DNA from 3 places in the Buttiauxella sp. 3AFRM03 genome. Region 1 is predicted to be linked to each of the others. Evidence: predicted binding sites of a transcription regulator. Region 1 holds the regulator's gene; each other region holds the start of a gene.
What was found. The regulator LexA, encoded in region 1, represses DNA repair genes until DNA is damaged. The targets are predictions, from matches to a motif close to TNCTGTATGTACATACAGNA.
Positions count from the first base shown of each region.

Region 2: D8682_RS04755 (YebG family protein) is a predicted target of LexA. The motif match lies at 3,091-3,110, and genes of this name have one in related genera.
Region 3: sulA (SOS-induced cell division inhibitor SulA) is a predicted target of LexA. The motif match lies at 3,702-3,721, and genes of this name have one in related genera.

Region 1 covers NZ_CP033076.1:2,683,742-2,690,741, forward strand. Annotated here, with positions in the region: gene D8682_RS14005 (cupin domain-containing protein) at 1-127, opposite strand, end outside; gene zur (zinc uptake transcriptional repressor Zur) at 237-752, shown strand; gene D8682_RS14015 (CsbD family protein) at 895-1,104, opposite strand; gene dinF (MATE family efflux transporter DinF) at 1,378-2,712, opposite strand; gene lexA (transcriptional repressor LexA) at 2,781-3,389, opposite strand; gene D8682_RS14030 (diacylglycerol kinase) at 3,498-3,866, opposite strand; gene plsB (glycerol-3-phosphate 1-O-acyltransferase PlsB) at 3,993-6,422, shown strand; gene ubiA (4-hydroxybenzoate octaprenyltransferase) at 6,516-7,000, opposite strand, start outside.
Region 2 covers NZ_CP033076.1:743,720-750,719, forward strand. Annotated here, with positions in the region: gene ptrB (oligopeptidase B) at 1-1,835, opposite strand, end outside; gene D8682_RS04750 (tellurite resistance TerB family protein) at 1,929-2,612, opposite strand; gene D8682_RS04755 (YebG family protein) at 2,730-3,074, opposite strand; gene purT (formate-dependent phosphoribosylglycinamide formyltransferase) at 3,213-4,391, shown strand; gene D8682_RS04765 (bifunctional 4-hydroxy-2-oxoglutarate aldolase/2-dehydro-3-deoxy-phosphogluconate aldolase) at 4,457-5,095, opposite strand; gene edd (phosphogluconate dehydratase) at 5,161-6,972, opposite strand.
Region 3 covers NZ_CP033076.1:1,223,459-1,230,458, reverse strand. Annotated here, with positions in the region: gene D8682_RS07405 (Lon protease family protein) at 1-1,012, opposite strand, end outside; gene matP (macrodomain Ter protein MatP) at 1,188-1,637, shown strand; gene ompA (porin OmpA) at 1,740-2,810, opposite strand; gene sulA (SOS-induced cell division inhibitor SulA) at 3,171-3,680, opposite strand; gene D8682_RS07385 (TfoX/Sxy family DNA transformation protein) at 3,901-4,515, shown strand; gene yccS (YccS family putative transporter) at 4,512-6,647, opposite strand; gene D8682_RS07375 (YccF domain-containing protein) at 6,672-7,000, opposite strand, start outside.

The sequences.
Region 1 (7,000 bases):
GGCGTGTTAGCCCAAGTTTGCGAGCCAATGGCGCGCCAATGGAAAACAATTCAGTACTGTCTGGATAAGTTGAGTCATCTTCACCTTCCAGTTCTTTCCAGTGACGAATGCAATCAGGTTTATTCATAGCAAACTCCGGGATAGTCATCTCAAAAGGCTGTGGCCAGCATGGCGCACCACTCGGCGTTTATTGCGCGTTGTGATAGAGTGTAGGGCTAATCTACAGGGGAATGCTGATGGACATCACGACTTCACAAAACGTGTTAGCGCAGGCTGAAAAACTATGCGAACAGCGTAATGTGCGCCTGACACCACAACGCCTGGAAGTGTTGCGTTTATTGACGCAGCAAGCGGGTGCAATCAGCGCTTATGATTTGCTGGATTTACTTCGCGCCAGTGAACCGCAAGCTAAACCCCCGACGGTGTATCGTGCGCTCGATTTTCTTCTCGAACAAGGCTTTGTCCATCGCGTCGAGTCGACCAACAGCTATGTTTTGTGCCATCTGATTGATCAGCCGACTCACTCATCAGCGATGTTGATTTGCGACAGGTGTGGCGCGGTGAAGGAGCATAGCGCGGAAGGTGTGGAAGATATTATGAATCAGCTGGCTGCCCAGTCAGGATTTGCTCTACACCACAATGTCATTGAGGCGCATGGTTTATGCAGCGCGTGTGCGGAAGTTGAAGCCTGTAGCCACCCGGAAGAATGCGGGCATGACCACACCATTCAGAGTAAGAAGAAGTCACGCTAGCCTGAACCCGAAATAATTCGAGTTGCATTGAAGCGGTAAGTGAATGCAGCCAAAAGATGTAGCTTGAAGTATGGAGGGGATCGGTACATCCATGTACCAGGGCAGGTTAGCCTATGAGAGTTAACACATCTGAGGGATGAGATTACCAGCGGTAATCGTTACGTTTTTCCCAATCAACGACTTCGTTCTCTGCCTGATCTTTCGCATATCCATAGCGTTCCTGAATTTTACCGACAAGCTGATCGCGTTTCCCTTCGATGACGGTCATGTCATCGTCTGTCAGTTTGCCCCATTTCTCTTTTACTGTGCCTTTGAACTGTTTCCAGTTACCGCCGATTTCGTCTTTATTCATAATAATATCCTCATCGTTCGGTTAAGAACTGCTAATAGTTAACAACGCCCAGGTGCTGCCGTTTGGCTGACACTCACTATCTGCTGGACGTGGAAATAATTGTAGTCAAGGATATGGCAGTGAGGGGAAAACTAAGAACATTGAACCACAGAAGTAACAGAAATGATGCTGACTTGCCCCAAAATCAGGTGGCAAATCAGCATACTGGAGTGCGATTAAAAGCGCGTCAGAAGTTGTAACTAACTATGAGTTGTAACTAACTATGAGCTGTAACTAACCAGGAGTTCCAGCCGGAAACCAGCTGTTATCCCGCCAATGGCGACGCCAAATCCATCCCAAAGACAGTCCGCGCAAAGCCAGGAACACAGCCACGGATAACCACAGACCATGATTTCCCAGATAAGGCACGGTGAGCAACGTCAGCCCAAATCCCAATGCCGCAACCGCCATGCTGTTGCGCATTTCCGTACCTCGCGTTGCGCCAATAAACATGCCGTCCAGCAAATAACACCAGACACCAACAACGGGCAAAACAATCTGCCAGTGCAAGTAGCGGTCTGCCTGTAGCTGCAATTCAGGGATAGAGGTAAGAAGCGAAACAATGTGCTCACCAAACAGCGCATACACAGCGGCGAACATAAGAGCGACTAAGCCCGCCTGGCGACATGCAGCGCCCCATACTTCGAGCAATTGACCACGGTTTTTAGCGCCAAACGCCTGCCCGGAATGGGCTTCAACGGCATAGGCGAACCCATCGAGCGCATAGGCGGTGAAGGTTAATAGCGTCATCAACACGGCGTTAACCGCGACGATTTCGCTACCTAACCGCGCGCCAAAGATAGTGACTGAGGCGAAACAGACCTGTAGCAACAGCGAGCGCAGCATGATGTCGCGATTGAGTGCCAGCAGACGCCGCACATTCCCGCGCCAGGACTCTTTGAGCATCTCAAAGCTGATTCCGCGCAAACCCATGACCTTTTTCACCATCAGCAAACCAATGATAAACGTCGCATATTCTGCGGTGACGGTGGCGAGTGCCGCGCCCTGAACATCCATGTGTAGCCCCATAACCAGCCACACATCCAGCACGATATTCAGTACGTTTCCGACAACCAGCAAGATAACTGGCGCACGCGCATACTGAACACCTAACAACCAGCCCAACAAGACCAGGTTGGCAAGCGAGGCTGGCGCACTAAGCCAACGTATTTCAAGGAATCGCCGGGCCTGCAACAAAACATCTTCATTGCCGCCGACGATATGCAAGGCCAGGGATATCAGCGGTTCACGCAGTAAGACGATCGCCACCCCTGCTCCTAACGCCAATAGCAAGGGCTGAACCAGTGCACGCGCTAAAGCAGAGGGATTATTGGCACCAAATGCCTGGGCAGTTAAACCGGTGGTGCTCATGCGCAAAAACAACAACAGCATAAATAAGAAGCTGGTTGCCGTCGCACCAATAGCGACACCGCCAAGATAAACAGGGCTATCCAAATGACCAATTACCGCGGTATCAACAAGGCCCAGTAAAGGCACGGTGATGTTGGAAAAAATCATGGGTAAGGCGAGGCGCCAGAGAGCTCTGTCAGCCGTCGAGAAAAATCGCATGGCCAATCCAGGAAGAGATAAGAGAATTAAGACGATGATGCGCATTAAAGCGCATCATCTGGAGAAGTTTACAGCCAGTCGCCGTTGCGAATTACCCCAACCGCCAACCCTTCAATAGAGAAGCTATGTTCGCGCAGGTCAACCACAATAGGTTCAAATTCGCTATTTTCAGGCAGAAGATGAACGGTATTACCCTGCTGCTTTAAGCGCTTAACAGTCACTTCGTCGTCAATACGCGCCACCACAACCTGGCCGTTACGCACATCCTGAGTTTTATGAACTGCAAGCAGGTCGCCGTCCATAATACCGATGTCTTTCATAGACATCCCGCTAACGCGCAACAGGAAATCGGCATTTGGTTTAAACAGTGATGGGTCAACCTGGTAATGGCCTTCGATGTGCTGTTGTGCAAGGAGTGGTTCCCCCGCAGCAACACGCCCAACCAGCGGAATACCGGTAACTTCTTCCACCAGCAAGCGGATACCGCGCGACGCACCAGAGATAATCTCAATGACGCCTTTACGGGCAAGTGCTTTCAGGTGCTCTTCAGCGGCGTTCGGAGAACGGAACCCCAGACGTTGAGCAATCTCGGCACGAGTCGGTGGCATGCCGGTCTGGCTGATATGATCCCGAATAAGATCAAACACCTCTTGCTGCCTGGTAGTTAACGCTTTCATTCCGCCCCCTGGGTGTTTATACAGTTATGCTGTGAGTATATACAGTCAAAGGCGATTTTGGAACCACAAATTGAGCAAAAAACCAGGGACTTAACTATTCTGGAAAGATCATCGCAAATGCGGCCAAAGCAGTGTGATCCAGGTAATAACTGCGAGGATAATGGCGATTAATACGGCAGCAGACCCCATGTCCTTGGCCCGTCCTGAAAGCTCGTGGTAATCGGTACCAACACGGTCAACAAGCGCCTCGATAGCGCTATTGAGAATTTCGACAATCATGACCAGCACAACAGAACCAATCAGTAAAATACGGGTGATAGGGTCAACATCTAACCAGCAGGCGATGGCGATGGCGATGAGCGCGCTAACCCCTTCCTGGCGGAAAGCCGCTTCGTTAATCCAGGCTGCTTTGAGCCCTTTCCATGAGTAGCCTGCGGCTTTGATGATACGGGTAAGTCCAGTGGTACTGCTCGCCATTTTGGGAAACCTTTTCAAATTATTTGGGTCAATGCTTATCTATATTGCAACGCCACAGAAATCTGAGCCAGATTCTGATATTCTTGCGGCGAATTTGCATCATTAACCTGAGGCTTTACATCGTTTATGTCAGGCTGGCCAAGAATCTACTACAAATTACTTAATTTACCATTAGGCGTTCTGGTAAAGAGCAAGTCCATTCCGGCAGATCCACAAGCCGAACTGGGCTTAGATCCCACACGCCCGATTATGTATGTCCTGCCGTATAACTCCAAGGCGGACTTATTAACGCTGCGCGCACAATGTCTCGCGCATAACTTGCCCGACCCTCTCGAGCCGTTAGAAATCGACGGTGCGGTATTGCCGCGCTATGTCTTTATCCATGGCGGCCCGCGTGTTTTCACTTATTACACGCCAAAAGAAGAGTCGATCAAACTGTTCCACGATTACCTCGACTTACACCGCAGCAATCCAAATCTGGATGTGCAGATGGTGCCAGTATCGGTGATGTTTGGCCGCTCCCCTGGGCGCGAAAAAGGCGAAGTGAATCCGCCATTAAAGATGCTGAACGGCGTCCAGAAATTTTTCGCTGTTTCCTGGCTTGGGCGCGACAGCTTTGTGCGTTTCTCCGCTCCGGTTTCGCTGCGCCAGATGGCAACCGACCACGGTACAGACAAAAAAATCGCCCAAAAACTGGCTCGCGTAGCGCGTATGCACTTTGCTCGCCAGCGTTTAGCGACTGTCGGCCCGCGTCTGCCGGTACGCCAGGATCTGTTCAATAAGCTACTGGCCTCAAAAGCTATTGCTCGTGCAGTAGAAGATGAAGCGCGCAGCAAGAAAATCTCCCATGAAAAAGCCCAGCAGAATGCTGTTGCTTTGATGGAAGAGATTGCCGCTAACTTCTCGTATGAAGCCGTGCGTTTGACTGACCGCGTGTTAGGTCTGACGTGGAACCGTTTGTACCAGGGCATCAACGTTCATAACGCTGAACGCGTGCGCCAACTGGCTCATGACGGCCACGAGATTGTCTATGTGCCCTGCCATCGCAGCCACATGGACTACATGCTGTTGTCCTACGTGCTTTATCACCAGGGACTGGTTCCTCCGCACATCGCAGCGGGTATCAACCTGAACTTCTGGCCAGCCGGCCCGATTTTCCGCCGCCTCGGTGCGTTCTTTATCCGCCGTACCTTTAAAGGCAGCAAACTCTACTCCACCGTGTTCCGTGAATATCTGGGCGAGCTGTTTAGCCGTGGCTATTCCGTTGAATACTTTGTGGAAGGTGGCCGTTCTCGTACCGGGCGTTTGCTCGACCCGAAAACCGGTACGCTGTCGATGACCATCCAGGCCATGCTGCGCGGCGGTACTCGCCCTATTACCCTGGTGCCAATTTACATTGGCTACGAGCATGTAATGGAAGTGGGGACTTACGCGAAAGAGCTGCGTGGCGCGACCAAAGAGAAAGAGAGTTTCATGCAGATGGTGCGCGGGCTGAGTAAGCTGCGTAACCTCGGCCAGGGCTATGTTAACTTTGGCGAACCGATGCCGCTGATGACGTTCCTGAACCAGCGTGTTCCAGAGTGGCGCGATTCAATCGACCCGATTGAGGCCATCCGCCCGGCATGGTTGACGCCAACGGTCAATGAAATTGCCGCTGAACTGATGGTGCGTATTAACAATGCCGGTGCGGCAAATGCCATGAACCTGTGCTGTACCGCGCTGTTGGCCTCGCGTCAGCGTTCACTTACCCGTGAGCAACTGACCGAGCAGCTCAACTGCTACCTGAGCCTGTTGCGTAATGTGCCGTATTCACCGGACGCGACCGCACCAGACCAGCCAGCAGAAGCGCTGATTGAGCACGCGTTGCAGATGAACAAGTTTGAAGTCGAGAAAGACACCATCGGTGACATCATCATTCTGCCGCGCGAGCAGGCGGTTCTGATGACATATTACCGTAACAACATCCTGCATATGCTGGTGTTGCCTTCTCTGCTGGCAGCAATTATTACTCAACATCGCCGTATTGACCGTAACGAACTGCTGCGTCAGGTCGAGCTACTTTACCCGATGCTGAAGGCTGAACTGTTCTTGCGCTGGAGCACGACCGAACTTGCTGGTGAAATTGACATCATGCTCAATGAACTGGTTCGTCAGGAACTGGTGACACTGACAGGCGATGAAGTGCAGATTAATCCTGCTCGTTCACGCACCATGCAGCTGCTGGCAGCAGGTGTTCGCGAAACGCTACAGCGTTATGCGATTACCTTCTGGCTGCTGAGCGCAAATCCGTCGATTAACCGTGGGACACTGGAGCGTGAAAGCCGCACCGTTGCCCAGCGTTTGTCTGTTTTGCATGGCATTAATGCACCGGAGTTCTTTGATAAAGCCGTCTTCACCTCGCTGGTTTTAACCTTGCGTGATGAAGGCTATATCAGCGATACCGGGGATGCAGAGCCTACTGAAACCATGAAGGTCTACCAGATGCTGGCAGAACTGATCATGCCGGATGTGCGTTTGACGATTGAAAGTGCGACGTCGCAGGCTGCGACTGAGTAAAAAATCTGGCGGATGACGCGATTGCTTATCCGCCCTACGGTTCGACTTGTAGGGCGGATAAACGAAGTGTCATCCGCCATTTAATTTCTGATATTAGAAGTGCACGTAACTCAACACCAGGCCAATAAACAACACCAGGCCAACGTAGTTATTATTCAGGAATGCGCGGAAACAAGCATCGCGATCGCGGTTCGCCGTCAAACGCTGCTGATGTATAAACAGTGCCCCCGCCAGCGCAATAGACCAGTAGAATGCCCCGCCTAATCCGTTTAACCAGCCAATCACCGCCAGCAAAACCATCACCGCAATCTGCAAAATCCCGATAATCACATTGTCATAGCGCCCGAACAGTATCGCCGTGGATTTGATGCCAATTTTCAGGTCATCATCGCGATCAACCATCGCATATTGCGTGTCGTAAGCGACCGCCCAGCAAATATTGGTCAAAAACATCAGCCAACAACTTAGCGGTACAGATTCGCTAACCGCAGCAAATGCCATCGGGATGGACCAACCGAACGCCGCACCCAACACCACTTGTGGCAAATGGGTGTAACGTTTCATAAAGGGATAAACCC
Region 2 (7,000 bases), 1.9 Mb from region 1:
GTCACCAGTATATGCGGATAAGCCTGCGCGGTGATTTGGTCGTATGGGCTGTACTGTTTGATGTAGTGGTAATACTCAACATCTTGCGGATTCCCCCATTCTTCAAATTCACCCGTGGTTAACGGAATTGACTCGTCCAGCATGGTGGTAAGCACGTCAACAAATGGCACTTGCGCGACCACACCGTGAAACAAATCCGGACGCATATTGATAGCCGCGCCCACTAATAACCCGCCTGCGCTCCCCCCCATGGAATACAACAGATTTTCATCGCCGTATCCCAACTTCAGCAAACCATCACACACATCCAGATAATCATTGAATGTATTCATTTTCTTTAGGTATTTGCCGTCTTCATACCATTGTTGGCCAAGCTCACCGCCGCCACGCACGTGGGCAATCGCATAGACAAAACCACGGTCTAACAGGCTCAAACGGCTGCTGCTGAAATCAGCATCCATACTGCTGCCATACGAGCCGTAGCCGTACACCAAAAGTGGATTTTTCCCACGGATGAAATGTTCACGGTGATAAACCAGTGATACCGGCACTTGGACGCCATCTCGTACCGTTATCCATAAATGTTCACTGCGATAGTGACTGGCATCAAATCCCGCCACTTCGCTTTGTTTAATGACGCGCCGCTCGCCGGTATCCATATCCAGCTCGAATAAGGTATCAGGCGTAGTCATTGACGAGTAACCGTAACGTAGTCGGGAAGATTCCGGTTCAGGATTGTAACCAACCCAAGTTACGTATGCCGGATCGTCAAAAGCAATTCCGGTCACTTCGTGCGTTTTACGGTTAATTTGCCGTAGGCTGGTTAGCCCTTGCTGGCGTTCTTCAACAACCAGCCAATCGGTAAACAACGTAAACCCTTCCAGCATGACGTTTTCACGCGGTGGAATCAGCTCTTCCCATTGGCTTTCGTCGCGCACTTTTGAGCGATACAAACCAAAGTTTTTGCCTTCACGATTCGAACGCAGATAAAAATGATGTTGATAGTGATCGAGAGTGTATTCGTGGTCTTTACGGCGTGGTGCAAAACTTTGTGGCTGCGCATCCACCAGCTCGGCATCCAGCAACAACACTTCGCTGGTCGTCGCGCTGCTCAGGTAAATCAGGACAAAATGCTTCGAAGTCGTTTTATGCACGCTGACATAAAACATTTCGTCCTTCTCTTCGTAAACCAACTCGTCGGACGTGGAAGGATGCCCTACCGTATGTCGCCAGACCTGATATGGCAGCAGCGTTTTAGGGTGCTTGCGGACGTAGTAAAGCGTGGCGGAATCATTCGCCCAGACAAAACTGCTGTCGACATTTTCCAGCACTTCCGGGTACCAGTTCCCGGTTTCCAGATTGCGGAAACGCAAACCGTACTGGCGACGCGAAAGAAAATCTTCCGCCAATGCCAGCACAGTATTGTCAGGCGTGATGCTCATCCCGCCCATCGTATAAAATTCACTGTGGGCAGCACGGCGATTACCATCCACCAGCGTGCTCCACTCTTCCCATTCAGCCAGCATCACCGACTGGCGCTGATAAATGGCGTATTCATTTCCGGTTTCAAAAACCTGGCGATAACGATAGCCATTTTGCGTATAGGGCGCGGAGACATCGCGTTGTGGGATACGGTCGATCATCTCTTTGAGCAAGCGTTCTTGTAGCGCCTGTTGCGTGCTCATGACTTGATGGCCGTAATCATTTTCCTGATGCAGATAATCAAGTACTTGCGCATCTGCGCGCTCGTCGTCGCGCAACCAATAATAGTTATCGATGCGGGTATCGCCATGAACTGACATGGTGTGAGGAATTTTTTTAGCTTTTGGTGGCATGTCGATTTTCATTTTTGAGTTAACACCCTGTAAGGGTGGCAAATTAAGACAGCCTTGCAAGCGTAACGTGGGATTTTGAGAAAAATGCCGGGGTTAACCCGGCAGATTGAGTTTCTGTTGCTGAATATCTTTTTCAATACCTTCGCGCACATCTTGTGGGATTTTTAGCGCATCACCTAACGCACTGAGATAGCTACGTTCCATAAAGTGGTCGATGTCGATTGCCGCACAGCTGAGGAAATAAAGTTCCAGAGCTTCTTCTTCGTTATTAACGCCTTGTACCAAACGCTGTGGATCAAGCGGTTGATCGATAGCCTGTTGAATCAGCGTACGGCCTGACTCTTCAATACCCGCATCCCGCAACTGTTGTTCGATTATCTGGCGCTCTTTGTCATCGATATGGCCGTCACTTTTCGCGGCAAAGACCAATGCCATTACCAGACGCTGGGTCCGCACATCAACTGGCGATTGTTGCTGCCCAAATTGCGGCTCCCCCTGATGGGTTTCACGGACGCGATCTTTATATTTGCTCCACATCACGCTTCCAGCGACTGCCCCACCGCCAACCAACAGCGCGCTGGTTCCGTATTTAGTGAGTAATTTACGCGATGATTTACTTGCCAGCAGTAACCCCGCTAAGCCACCCAGCGCGCCAGGTACCAGTAATTTGCTCAGCCCCTGAGGATCTTGAGTGGGTTGATTGTGCCTGGAAGATTTTTGGCCGGGCTGTGTCGCTTGCCCCAGCATAGACTGAAGCTGCTGTAACCAATTACTCATGAGAGACACCCTTGTTTTAGAACATAGCCACTGAGGTTAGGTGAAAGGCTGTCAAGAAGTGTCTGATAAGACTAAAGATGAGAAAAGAACCGCGCCGGTATTCCGACGCGATAAAACTTAAGCGGCTTTGGTGCGTTTACGTGGATGTTCGGCTACTTTATCATCAGAAGCCTCTTCTTCAGTAACGACTTCAGGCGTTTCATCTGCTGCTGTTGCCGTTTCCAGCTCTGGCAATTTTCCGCTTTTCAGTACGGTCGAAAGCACATCTTTGTTTTCTGCCATCCACATGGCCAGCACGTCATTTTGGCCTTCTTCGAGAGCAATTGGGCTTTGAGTGAGCCAGTCACTCAACACTTCGGCCAGGTCGAGCATTTTGTCATAGGCGTCTGCGTCCTTTTTACTGGCAAATGACATTTTTTCTTGCCCCTCTCGTACTACAACGTATTTGATTTCAACCGCCATTTTGCAGCTCCGGCTTAACTGTTTATTTAAACAGTATAATAATATTACCCTTGCATCGCAAGCGGGAAAGTCGCTGCGTACGCAAACGTTTTCGTTTATAATTCGCCGGTCTATTTTCTCCGTTTGGGTATACAGATTATGTCAATGTTGGGAACAGCGCTTCGTCCTTCAGCTACACGTGTGATGTTGTTGGGTTCAGGCGAATTAGGAAAAGAAGTGGCAATTGAATGTCAACGTCTGGGGCTGGAAGTGATTGCCGTAGACCGCTACGCTGATGCCCCAGCGATGCACGTCGCGCACCGTAGTCATGTCATTAATATGCTTGATGGTGCCGAACTTAAAAAGCTGGTCGCTGCTGAAATGCCCGATTTTATCGTTCCCGAAATTGAAGCCATTGCCACGGATATGCTGGTAGAACTGGAGCAGCAAGGCCAGAACGTTGTCCCGTGCGCCCGAGCCACTAAGTTGACCATGAACCGCGAAGGTATTCGTCGTCTGGCAGCTGAAGAGTTAGAACTGCCCACTTCAAGCTACCGCTTTGCCGATAGCGAAAGCGCTTTCTTGCAAGCCGTCGAAGAAATTGGCTTCCCTTGCATCGTTAAACCGGTAATGAGCTCTTCAGGCAAAGGGCAAAGCTTTATCCGCAATGCCGACCAGTTAGCCAAAGCCTGGGAATACGCTCAACTCGGTGGCCGGGCAGGCAAAGGACGCGTCATTGTCGAAGGGGTGGTGAATTTTGATTTTGAAATCACTTTGTTGACCATCAGCGCAATCGATGGCGTGCATTTCTGCGCGCCAATTGGTCATCGTCAGGAAGACGGCGATTATCGTGAGTCGTGGCAGCCACAAAAGATGAGTGATGTTGCGATTTGTCGCGCGCAGGAAATTGCCGAGAAAGTCGTGAAATCCTTAGGGGGCTTCGGGTTGTTTGGCGTTGAGCTGTTTGTCTGTGGCGATGAGGTCATTTTCAGCGAGGTTTCCCCGCGTCCACATGATACCGGCATGGTGACGCTGATTTCTCAGGATTTGTCAGAGTTTGCATTACATGTCCGCGCCTTCCTCGGCTTGCCAATTGGCGATATTCGCCAGTATGGCCCGGCGGCTTCTGCGGTGATCCTGCCAGAATTAACCAGTGATAACGTCCAGTACGGTAACGTCGCGGGTGCGGTAGGTGCCGGTTTGCAGGTGCGTCTGTTTGGTAAGCCGGAGATTGAAGGTAAACGCCGTATGGGTGTCACGCTGGCAACAGGTTCTAGCGTGGAAGATGCGATTGCGCGTGCGATTGCCGCAACCAAAGCGGTTATCGTCAAAGGATAAAAAAACCGGTCACATCGTTATCTATGTGACCGGTTTTACGCAGCTACAACTTAAAGAATGGCGTATTATTTCGCGCCTTCAACCGCTTCACGAGCAAGCTGAGTAATACGGTCGTAATCACCTGCTTCCAGTGCGTCAGCCGGAACCAACCATGAGCCACCGATACACAGAACGCTTTTCAGTGCCAGGTAATCACGGTAGTTAGCCGGTGTGATCCCGCCAGTTGGGCAGAAACGAACCTGAGAGAATGGGCCCGCAATAGCTTGCAGTGCTTTGGTGCCACCATTCGCTTCAGCCGGGAAGAATTTGAATTCTTTCAAGCCGTAATCCAGACCCAGCATCAGTTCAGAAACAGTGCTGATACCCGGAATCAATGGAATTGAGCCTTCGGTTGCCGCTTTCAACAGTGGCTCAGTCAGACCTGGGCTGATAGCGAACTGCGCGCCAGCTTCGGTCACTTCTGCCAGTTGCTCTGGGTTCAGAACGGTACCCGCACCAATAATCGCTTCTGGTACTTCTTTAGCGATAGCGCGAATCGCGTCCATTGCACATGGAGTACGCAGAGTCACTTCCAGAACGCGCACGCCACCAGCAACTAATGCTTTAGCCATTGGTACTGCGTGTTCCAGTTTGTTAATTACAATAACCGGGACAACCGGCCCTGTTTTCAGGATCTGTTCCGCAGTAGTTTTCCAGTTTTTCATCTAATAAGGCCTCTTCAACCAACTTTATAATTCGTTTCCAGTGCGGCAATTGCTACATCTGGTCCTTAAAATTTAATGCAGGTCGCGCCCTGTTCCGCGCCAGATAACTGTTCGCGTAACGCGCTAAATAGTTCACGGCCGGTTCCAACGCGATCAGCGCTGAGGTCCGGGTGATATGCAGTGCGTTTTGCAAGCTCTGCATCATCGACCAGCAATGTCAGTTCACCCGTTTGACCATTGACGCGAATCATATCGCCATCACGGACTTTCGCCAGCAACCCACCATCATAGGCTTCTGGCGTAACATGGATTGCTGAGGGCACCTTACCTGATGCACCCGACAGTCGTCCATCAGTGACTAACGCAATTTTGAAACAGCGGTCCAATAATACCCCAAGTGGCGGCATAAGTTTATGTAATTCTGGCATGCCATTCGCTTTTGGCCCTTGATGGCGCACAACAACCACGCAGTCACGGTCCAGCAGACCTGCTTCAAACGCTGGCAAAACGTCATGCTGGCTTTCAAAGATGACGGCGGGAGCTTCGATAATTTGATTTTCCACGGGAACTGCAGAGGTTTTCATTACTGCACGGCCGAGGTTACCGCTAAGCACTTTGGTGCCGCCGTGTTTGGAGAATGGTTTTTCAAAGGTTGCAATGACATCGGTATCGAGTGCGGTTGTCGCACCTTCACGCCATGCAAGCTGCCCATTATCCAGCCATGGTTCCATGGTGTAGTGATGCAGGCCAAAGCCCGCAACAGTGTTCACGTCTTCATGCAGCAGGCCACCTTTGAGCAATTCGCGCATTAGCACTGGCACACCGCCCGCGGCCTGGAAGTGATTGATGTCCGCCGGGCCGTTCGGGTACAGGCGCGCCAGCAAAGGCACCACATCAGAAAGATCAGAGAAATCATCCCAGTTAATGATGATACCTGCTGCACGCGCCATCGCGACCAGGTGCATCGTATGGTTGGTAGAACCGCCGGTTGCCAACAACGCAACAATGCCATTGACCACTACTTTTTCGTCAATCATTTTACCGAGTGGCATCCACTCGTTGCCATTTCCTGTCAGGCGCGTTACCTGACGTGCCGCTGCTGCCGTTAGTTCATGGCGCAGAGGGGCATCCGGATGAACAAACGAAGAACCCGGGAGCTGCATCCCCATAAACTCAACCACCATTTGGTTGGTATTGGCGGTGCCGTAAAAAGTACAGGTGCCTGGCGCATGATAAGAAGCAGCTTCAGATTCCAGTAATGCCAGACGGTCAACTTTGCCTTCAGCATAAAGCTGGCGAATGCGTACTTTCTCTTTATTGGCCAAACCACTGGCCATTGGGCCTGACGGCACAAACACCGCTGGTAAATGGCCAAATGAGAGTGCAGCCATAGTCAAACCGGGGACAATTTTGTCGCATACGCCCAGGTACAGCGCGCCGTCGAACATGTTGTGGGACAGGCCGATAGCGGTGGACATCGCGATAATTTCGCGGCTCAGCAATGAAAGCTCCATGCCGTCCTGGCCCTGAGTCACGCCATCACACATCGCTGGCACACCACCTGCAACCTGCCCTACGGCACCAACAGAGTGCAACGCTTTACGAATCTGATCAGGGTAATACTCATAAGGTTGATGCGCGGAGAGCATGTCGTTGTAGGAGGTAATGATCGCAATGTTGTTACGCAGCATACTTTTCAGCGAAGCTTTATCTTCCGGCTGACAAGCAGCAAAACCGTGGGCCAGATTTCCGCACGCCAGCTCAGATCGGTGGACTGTGTTGGACTTCGCTTTTTCGATGCGAGCCAGATAAGTTTCACGGGTCTGGCGGGAACGTTCAACGATGCGCTTTGTTACGCGTAACAAAATTGGATTCATAAAAGATCCTCTTTAAAGTGGCTGCCGT
Region 3 (7,000 bases), 1.5 Mb from region 1:
TTTGCTCAAGCAGAATTTCATCCTGCATGCGCTCAGCCAGATAACCTTCACGCCATTCACGCTGCGCCAGCATTTGTGTCAGTTCAGCTGCGCTGAAGGTTTCGTCTTCCGTAAATGAGGCGACTTCGCGCAGTTGGCGGCCTATCCACGATGGACATAGCGGCAGTGTTTCCTGGTCACCCGTGTAGCGTACAGCTTCACGGATAAATGTAGTCCAGGCATCCGTTGCAGGTGCGGGTAGCGATTTAGATTTCGCAACGGCGTAAATCCACTGACACCACAATGCCATATCATCGGCGGAAGTAATTTGCAGGTTTTCTTCAAATTCGCTGTAGATTGCGCAGGTCGCCAGCTCTGGTTCCATATCCTGGAAGTCAGCCAGAGATTCACGTTCACCCACCAGGACCAATTTCAGGCTCAAGGGTAACGACGGGATGCTAACAGGCAACGGCCGTGTTTCGTCAGGTGAGATCCAGTCAAAGCGGCCCTGAATGACCATCTGCTTCAGACGTAGCCATAGCAACGGTTGTGCTAACACACTACGCAACGACAGCACCAGAATGCCACCGTTTGCCTGGTGAACTAAACCCGGAGTCAGTGTGATTTCCCCGGCAAACTGGCGAACACAGCCAAATAATTGCTCAGCTTCAATCCAGTCAGCTACGACGACCTCGGATTGACCAGCAAAATTGTCTTCAGCAGATTCAGCCGGGCGTAACGTGATACGCGAGCCTTCGATCAGATAATGTCCGCCGGTCAGTGTGATATCCGGAGACCAGCATTCGCGCGCTGCGTTAGCAATAAGATTAAGGTATTCGGCTTCTTCAGCGGCTTTTACCAGCATCAGATCGGCCGAGGCTACCGGTTGGCTGAGCTGCATCAGTCCATAAGTCAGACGAGGTTGCACAGCGGAGAAAGGGGCAGTTTCGGAATCATAAGGCTGTGCGAAAATTTCCTGATAACTTTCGGTATCAGGTACAAGAGCACGCCATTCAAGTCGATTAGTCGTCAAAGTCGCTATTTATTAATTAGATGTCAAAGGCGCGATTATACAAGAATAGGCGAAGCAGCACACGGTTTATGCGGAGCGGCAAGTTTACTTAGCTCACAGCTTTCATTTTTCAGGTAAGCGAAAATAAAAAAAACTGTTATTCTGAAATGAGTTACACGGTCACACTGAGACAACAATGAAATATCAACAGTTGGAAAATCTCGAGAGCGGCTGGAAGTGGAAGTATCTGGTTAAAAAACACCGTGAAGGCGAGCTTATCACGCGTTATATCGAGGCGAGTGCTGCGAAAGAAGCCGTTGATGAACTGCTACGCTTAGAAAATGAGCCTGTGCACGTGTTGAGCTGGATAGAGCAGCATATGAATCCAGAACTCCGCAACCGCATGAAACAAACTATCCGCGCACGTCGTAAACGGCACTTTAATGCCGAACATCAACATACGCGTAAAAAGTCCATCGACCTTGAGTATCTGGTCTGGCAGCGGTTAGCAGGGCTTGCTCATCGGCGAGGGTGCACTCTCTCAGAAACTATTGTGCAATTGATTGAAGATGCTGAGCGTAAAGAACAATACGCCAATCAGATGTCTTCTTTGAAACAAGATCTTCAGGCAATGCTCGGCAAATAATAGAGCGCAGTTGAGTTGATGCAGTGATTCATTTTGCTTTTCTGTTCCAGAACATTAAAAACAAAAAACCCCGCCGAAGCGGGGTTTTTTTATAACGGTAACTTATGCCGCAGGCTGAGTTACAACGTCTTTGATACCTTTAACTTCGATCTCTACGCGACGATCTGGAGCCAGGCAATCAATCAGTTTAGCTTTAGGAGCTACGTTATCACAGGTGCTGCCAGTAACTGGGTTAGATTCGCCCATACCGCGTGGGGAGATCTTGTTAGCTGGGATACCTTTAGAGATCAGGTAATCAACAACAGACTGTGCACGTTTGTCAGACAGTTTCTGGTTGTACTGGTCTGAACCGATACGGTCGGTGAAGCCCAGAACTACAACAGAACCATCTTTCGGGTCGAGGTTGCTCAACTGAGTATACAGTTGATCCAGTGCCTGCTGACCTTCTGGTTTCAGAGTTGCTTTGTTGAAGTTGAACAGAACATCAGACTTCAGAGTGAAGTGCTTAGTCTGTACTTCTGGAGCTGGAGCTGGAGCCGGAGCTACAACTGGAGCTGCATCATACTGGCCGAAACGGTAAGAAACACCCAGGCTCAGCATGCCGTTGTCTGGACGAGTACCAACGGTTTGCGCATCACCGATGTTGCTAACCCACTGGTAATCCAGGCGAGTTGCGATATCACGGGTGATTGCGTACTCAAGACCAACTGCTGCCAGCGGGGAAACGCCAGTGTCGTGTTCGCTGCGGGTAACGCCAGTAGAAGCGTAGTTACCTTTAGCGTCTGCACGCCATACCATACCACCCAGACGAGTGTAGATATCCAGATCGTCGTTGATTGGGTAGCTCAGTTTAGCAGCCAGTTGAACGCCTTGCGCTTTGAAAGCACCGTTATCAACGCTGCCCTTGTAAGGCATACGACCTAACCAGTCGTAACCCATTTCGAAACCAACGTACGGGTTAACCTGGTAACCACCGAATGCACCAGCACCCAGTTGGCTGCTGTGAGTTGGGCCATTGTTGTTCTGGAAACCGTTTCCGTAGAAACCGGTGTCGTGGAACTGGGACCAACCCAACTTACCACCTGCATACCAGGTGTTATCTTTCGGTGCGGCCTGCGCTACGGTAGCGAAGCCAGCCAGTGCCACTGCAATCGCGATAGCTGTCTTTTTCATTTTTTGCGCCTCATTATCATCCAAAAAGGCCATGAGCTTTAAAATCGCTCTAAAGCCCAGGGTTAAATCCTTCGCCCGAGTTTATGCTCACTTGTTACTCTACCGATCAATCGGTGTTATGGAAGAGCAACCCTGGCGAGCTAAAGTCTACAACGTAGTTGAAAACTTACAAGTGTGAAGTCCCTCAGGCATATGAAAAAAAACGATTTGAGTACACACTTTTTAACAACTTTGCGCGAAAAATAGGCTTCTTAAAACTGGCGGAATGCCGCCTGGAGCGGCTTGCAGCGGGGATTCTTCATAATTCACAATGAATTGTCAGCAGAGAAGAAAAAGTTCCAGGATTTCTCTTAAATTTACTTAATGATACAAACTAGAATGAATTTTTAGACCACTTCGTGGTCGACATCCTGTTTTTGAGGTACGAGTTGGACGCATAATAAAGCCAATTGCCTTACCTATTTCAGCTGCTGATGATAGCTGAAAATGCTCTTCGTCGGTCAATTCTTCCGGTAACCAACCAATAACAACACTGTAATTTCCTGTCTGCAATGCTTTTACCATAGCATCTACGGTAAAAAGTGGATCTAACTGGCTTACCTGCATCACTTTTGTCAGCGGAAGACCAGCTGACTGCACCCACTGACGACTCAATTTCTGTTGTGGCGTTAACCACAACTGCCAGCGAGATTGCTGACCAAGCTGTTGCAGCAAGGGCAGCAACACTAACTGTGTAATCCAGGGCTGATCTTCGCTGTAGATCACTTCACTGATCAACCCTTTAATGTTGTTACCTGCTGATGACTGAGCCAATGAAGACGCAGAACCTGGAACAGTGGCAACGTGAGTTAGAACGTTATGTGATTGCATAGTTAATCCCGCCTGATGGGTTACTGTATGAATATACAGTAATGCCAGTTCGGACAAAGATCAATCTAAATTTCGGAAAGCATATCGCAATTTCGACATGTAAATCTGCGGAAAGTAAGAATGTGATTGCCGTCGCTCATCATGTTACCTATTTTCATATTACTGGATGCAGTTACACATTGTGATGATATGTTATGGATTGATATTTAAGGATATATTCATGAAGAGCCGGTCTTATGCAAGGATTCATCAATCAAAAGAATATCTAGCGCCATTAGGTGATATAAATTATCGCTCGCTATTTGGTGGCTATAGTTTGACCGTCGAAAATGTGGTGTTTGCCATGGTTTCTGAGGGAGAATTGTATCTACGTGCCTGCGAACAATCGGAAGTTTACTTTGTTGCAAGAGCGTCAGAGTCTCTGGTTTATAACAAACGTGGACGAGCCATTGCGCTCAATTATTATCATGTCGATGAAGGACTGTGGCGTGATCGGCAAAAGCTGTTGCAGCTTTCAACCGATGCATTGTTTAGCGCTCGCCGTGAGAAATCTCGCCTGAAGGCGCAACAACGTCTCAAAGATTTACCTAATTTAACTCACAGCCTGGAGATGATGTTGTGGGAAGTCGGGATTGCTGACGTGCGCACCCTTCATGCTTATGGTGCAAAACGGTCGTGGATAAAACTGAGACATTTGAAGAAAGGGCTAGGGGTACAAGTCTTGTTGGCTTTAGCAGGGGCTATTTGTGGTGTTCATGAAGCCGCACTCCCGGCGGCAACGCGCCGGGAGTTGGTCGAGTGGGGGCATCTTTACGCGCAACGACACACCCGTTAAGTATGTTGCTGCGACACAAGTTGTTGGAGACGTGATATTTCTGGTAACAGCGCAACCAGCAGGCCAATTTGTTGAAGCACTAACGGCTCTTTGCTATCCGACTGTGGCTCAAGCGAGGTTATACGCTCAGTAAGCCCATGCAGCGCCTTGTGCACCCGTGCTTCATCGGCAGGCAAATGATGAAGGGCATCATCGACATAACACACCGCATCATCAAGCAGCAGTAAAATATCTTCGTTGGTCAGTTGTTCGCGGTGCGCACCTAACGCTGAAATATAGCTGTTAAATGTGTGATTTAGGCATAGCAAACGAAATGCAGTCTCTTGCATCTCTCGCGAAACGCGCGGCTCAGATGACATGTTGGACACCACAGATGCCAGTTCTGCATCTTTGTTATGTGCATCCCGGCGCGCGATTCGATATTCAACACGATTATCCCGGCCTTGATGGTATTGCTCAAGAATCGCATCCAGATAGCGGCAGTTCGCATTAAATGCGCGCTCAACAACCAATGGTAGTCGACGGAAACGCCAGTCCGGCCAGATGAAACTCACCGCAGCCCAGGCGATAGCACATCCCAGCAGCGTATCGAAGATACGAGGCATAGCGACTTCAAACCCTTCACCCAGCAAGTTGAAACACAACAACACCAGTAACGTGATAAACATGGTGGCATGTGCATATTGCACATTGCGAAAGGCAAAAAAGAGCACGCCAGTAATCACGATTAAGACAAGCTGGCCTTCAATTGACGGTACAAAGTACAACACCGGTAGCCCTATCGCCACACCCACTAAAGTACCGATGATACGCAATGCTAAACGTCGACGAGTGGCATTGTAGTTAGGCTGGCAGACAAACAGGCTGGTCAGCAGGATCCAATATCCATGTTTTAGCCCGGTAAACTGTATGAATGCGTAGCCGACGCAAAGCACTACCGACATACGAACCGCATGGCGAAATAACGCTGACTCCGGTGTTAAGTTGCGTTTCAGACGCTGCCAGACATCGCCAAAGCCGGTAATGCGATCATCCGCAAGGCGGTTTTCGATATCACTGTGAGGTGCGGCAAGAGCTTGCTCGGATTCAATTGTCGCTAATTGCGCATCGATGGCACGCAAATTACTCACCAGGAAGCCAAGCGCTTTTAATTCACCAGCCAGATATTGGTCGGCATTCAGTCTTTCAATCGCCGCATCAAGATGCGTAAACGCACGTTCAAAACGTGGGTCGTGCTGGTATTTCTCGCGTAATAAAATTGAGCGCGAAAGTTGCAAGCAAGCCTGGGACTGCATAGTTAGCAGTCGTTGAAAGCGGAACATAATATCGCTGTAGCGGAATTTATCGCGTAGCGCCTGGTACTGGATATGCGAAGAGCTCGCGCGCTCGTGAATGTCCTGCGCAACAAAATAGTAATGCAATGTACGACGTGTGCCGCGTTGTCCGCGATCTCCGCGTAAACGAGTCAAGAGTGAGCCTTTGGTCTGATTGAGCATCGTGACCAGTTGACTGTTGGCCATCGCAAGCTCAAGCATGGGGGCCTGGTTTTCTTCTTCAATGTCGGGGTCGAACAGCATGGCTTTGACCTCGAGATAACGTGCGAGACTTTCATAGCACCGCGCCAGGTTATCTTGAAGAGGCCGAATAGGGAAGATTAGATGCCCGGCAAGTGTCAGCACGTTGTACCAGATAGCGCCAGCCAACAGCAGTGTTGGTTGTTGATACCAGTGCTCGTATAAAGAAATACCGAGCATGGTATAAATGGCGATAAGTAGCGCCCCGAAGGCAATGGTGGCGTAACGCTGGCCCAGTCCGCCCAACAGAATGAACCCGCTAGTGGAAACCATTAGCCCGATGCCAAAAAAGATTGGCCACGGGTACAACAACTCAACTGATGCTGAAGCAATAAAGAAACTAATCAAAGTAATCAGCAGATTACGCAAACGCCCGGTGAGCCGGTCATCCAGGTCTGCGAGTGCGGCGGCAACTACGCCGAGCGTTAAGGGGATAGTCAGCTTAACGTCACCCAGCCACCAGGGGAGGGCAGCAGTGCCCGTCAGTGCGATGAAAATACGCAGGTTATAGAGCCAGGTGCTGTTCCAGGTATAGCGGCGCAGAATTGGACTAAGCATTAATACTCACTATCCTTGTCTGATTTACTGGAAACGACGACGGGCGTTTGCTTCACGTGCAGCCTGCGCAGTTTCAACGGAAACCACACGGCGGCCAACCGGCCAAAGCGCGATAGCAGCAATTTTGAAATTAGCGATTCCCACAGGAATGCCGATAATAGTGACGCATTGTGCAATCCCGGTGCAGATATGCAGCACACAGAGCCACCATCCGAAAAATACCAGCCAAACAATGTTCAGCAAGGTACCACCGGTATTCATGATGGCACTTTTGCTCTGCGGCTCGAGCTCATCAACATGAATGGCTTCGTTACCATACGGTACGAAAGAGAGTTTGGTTATCTCCCAGCAGG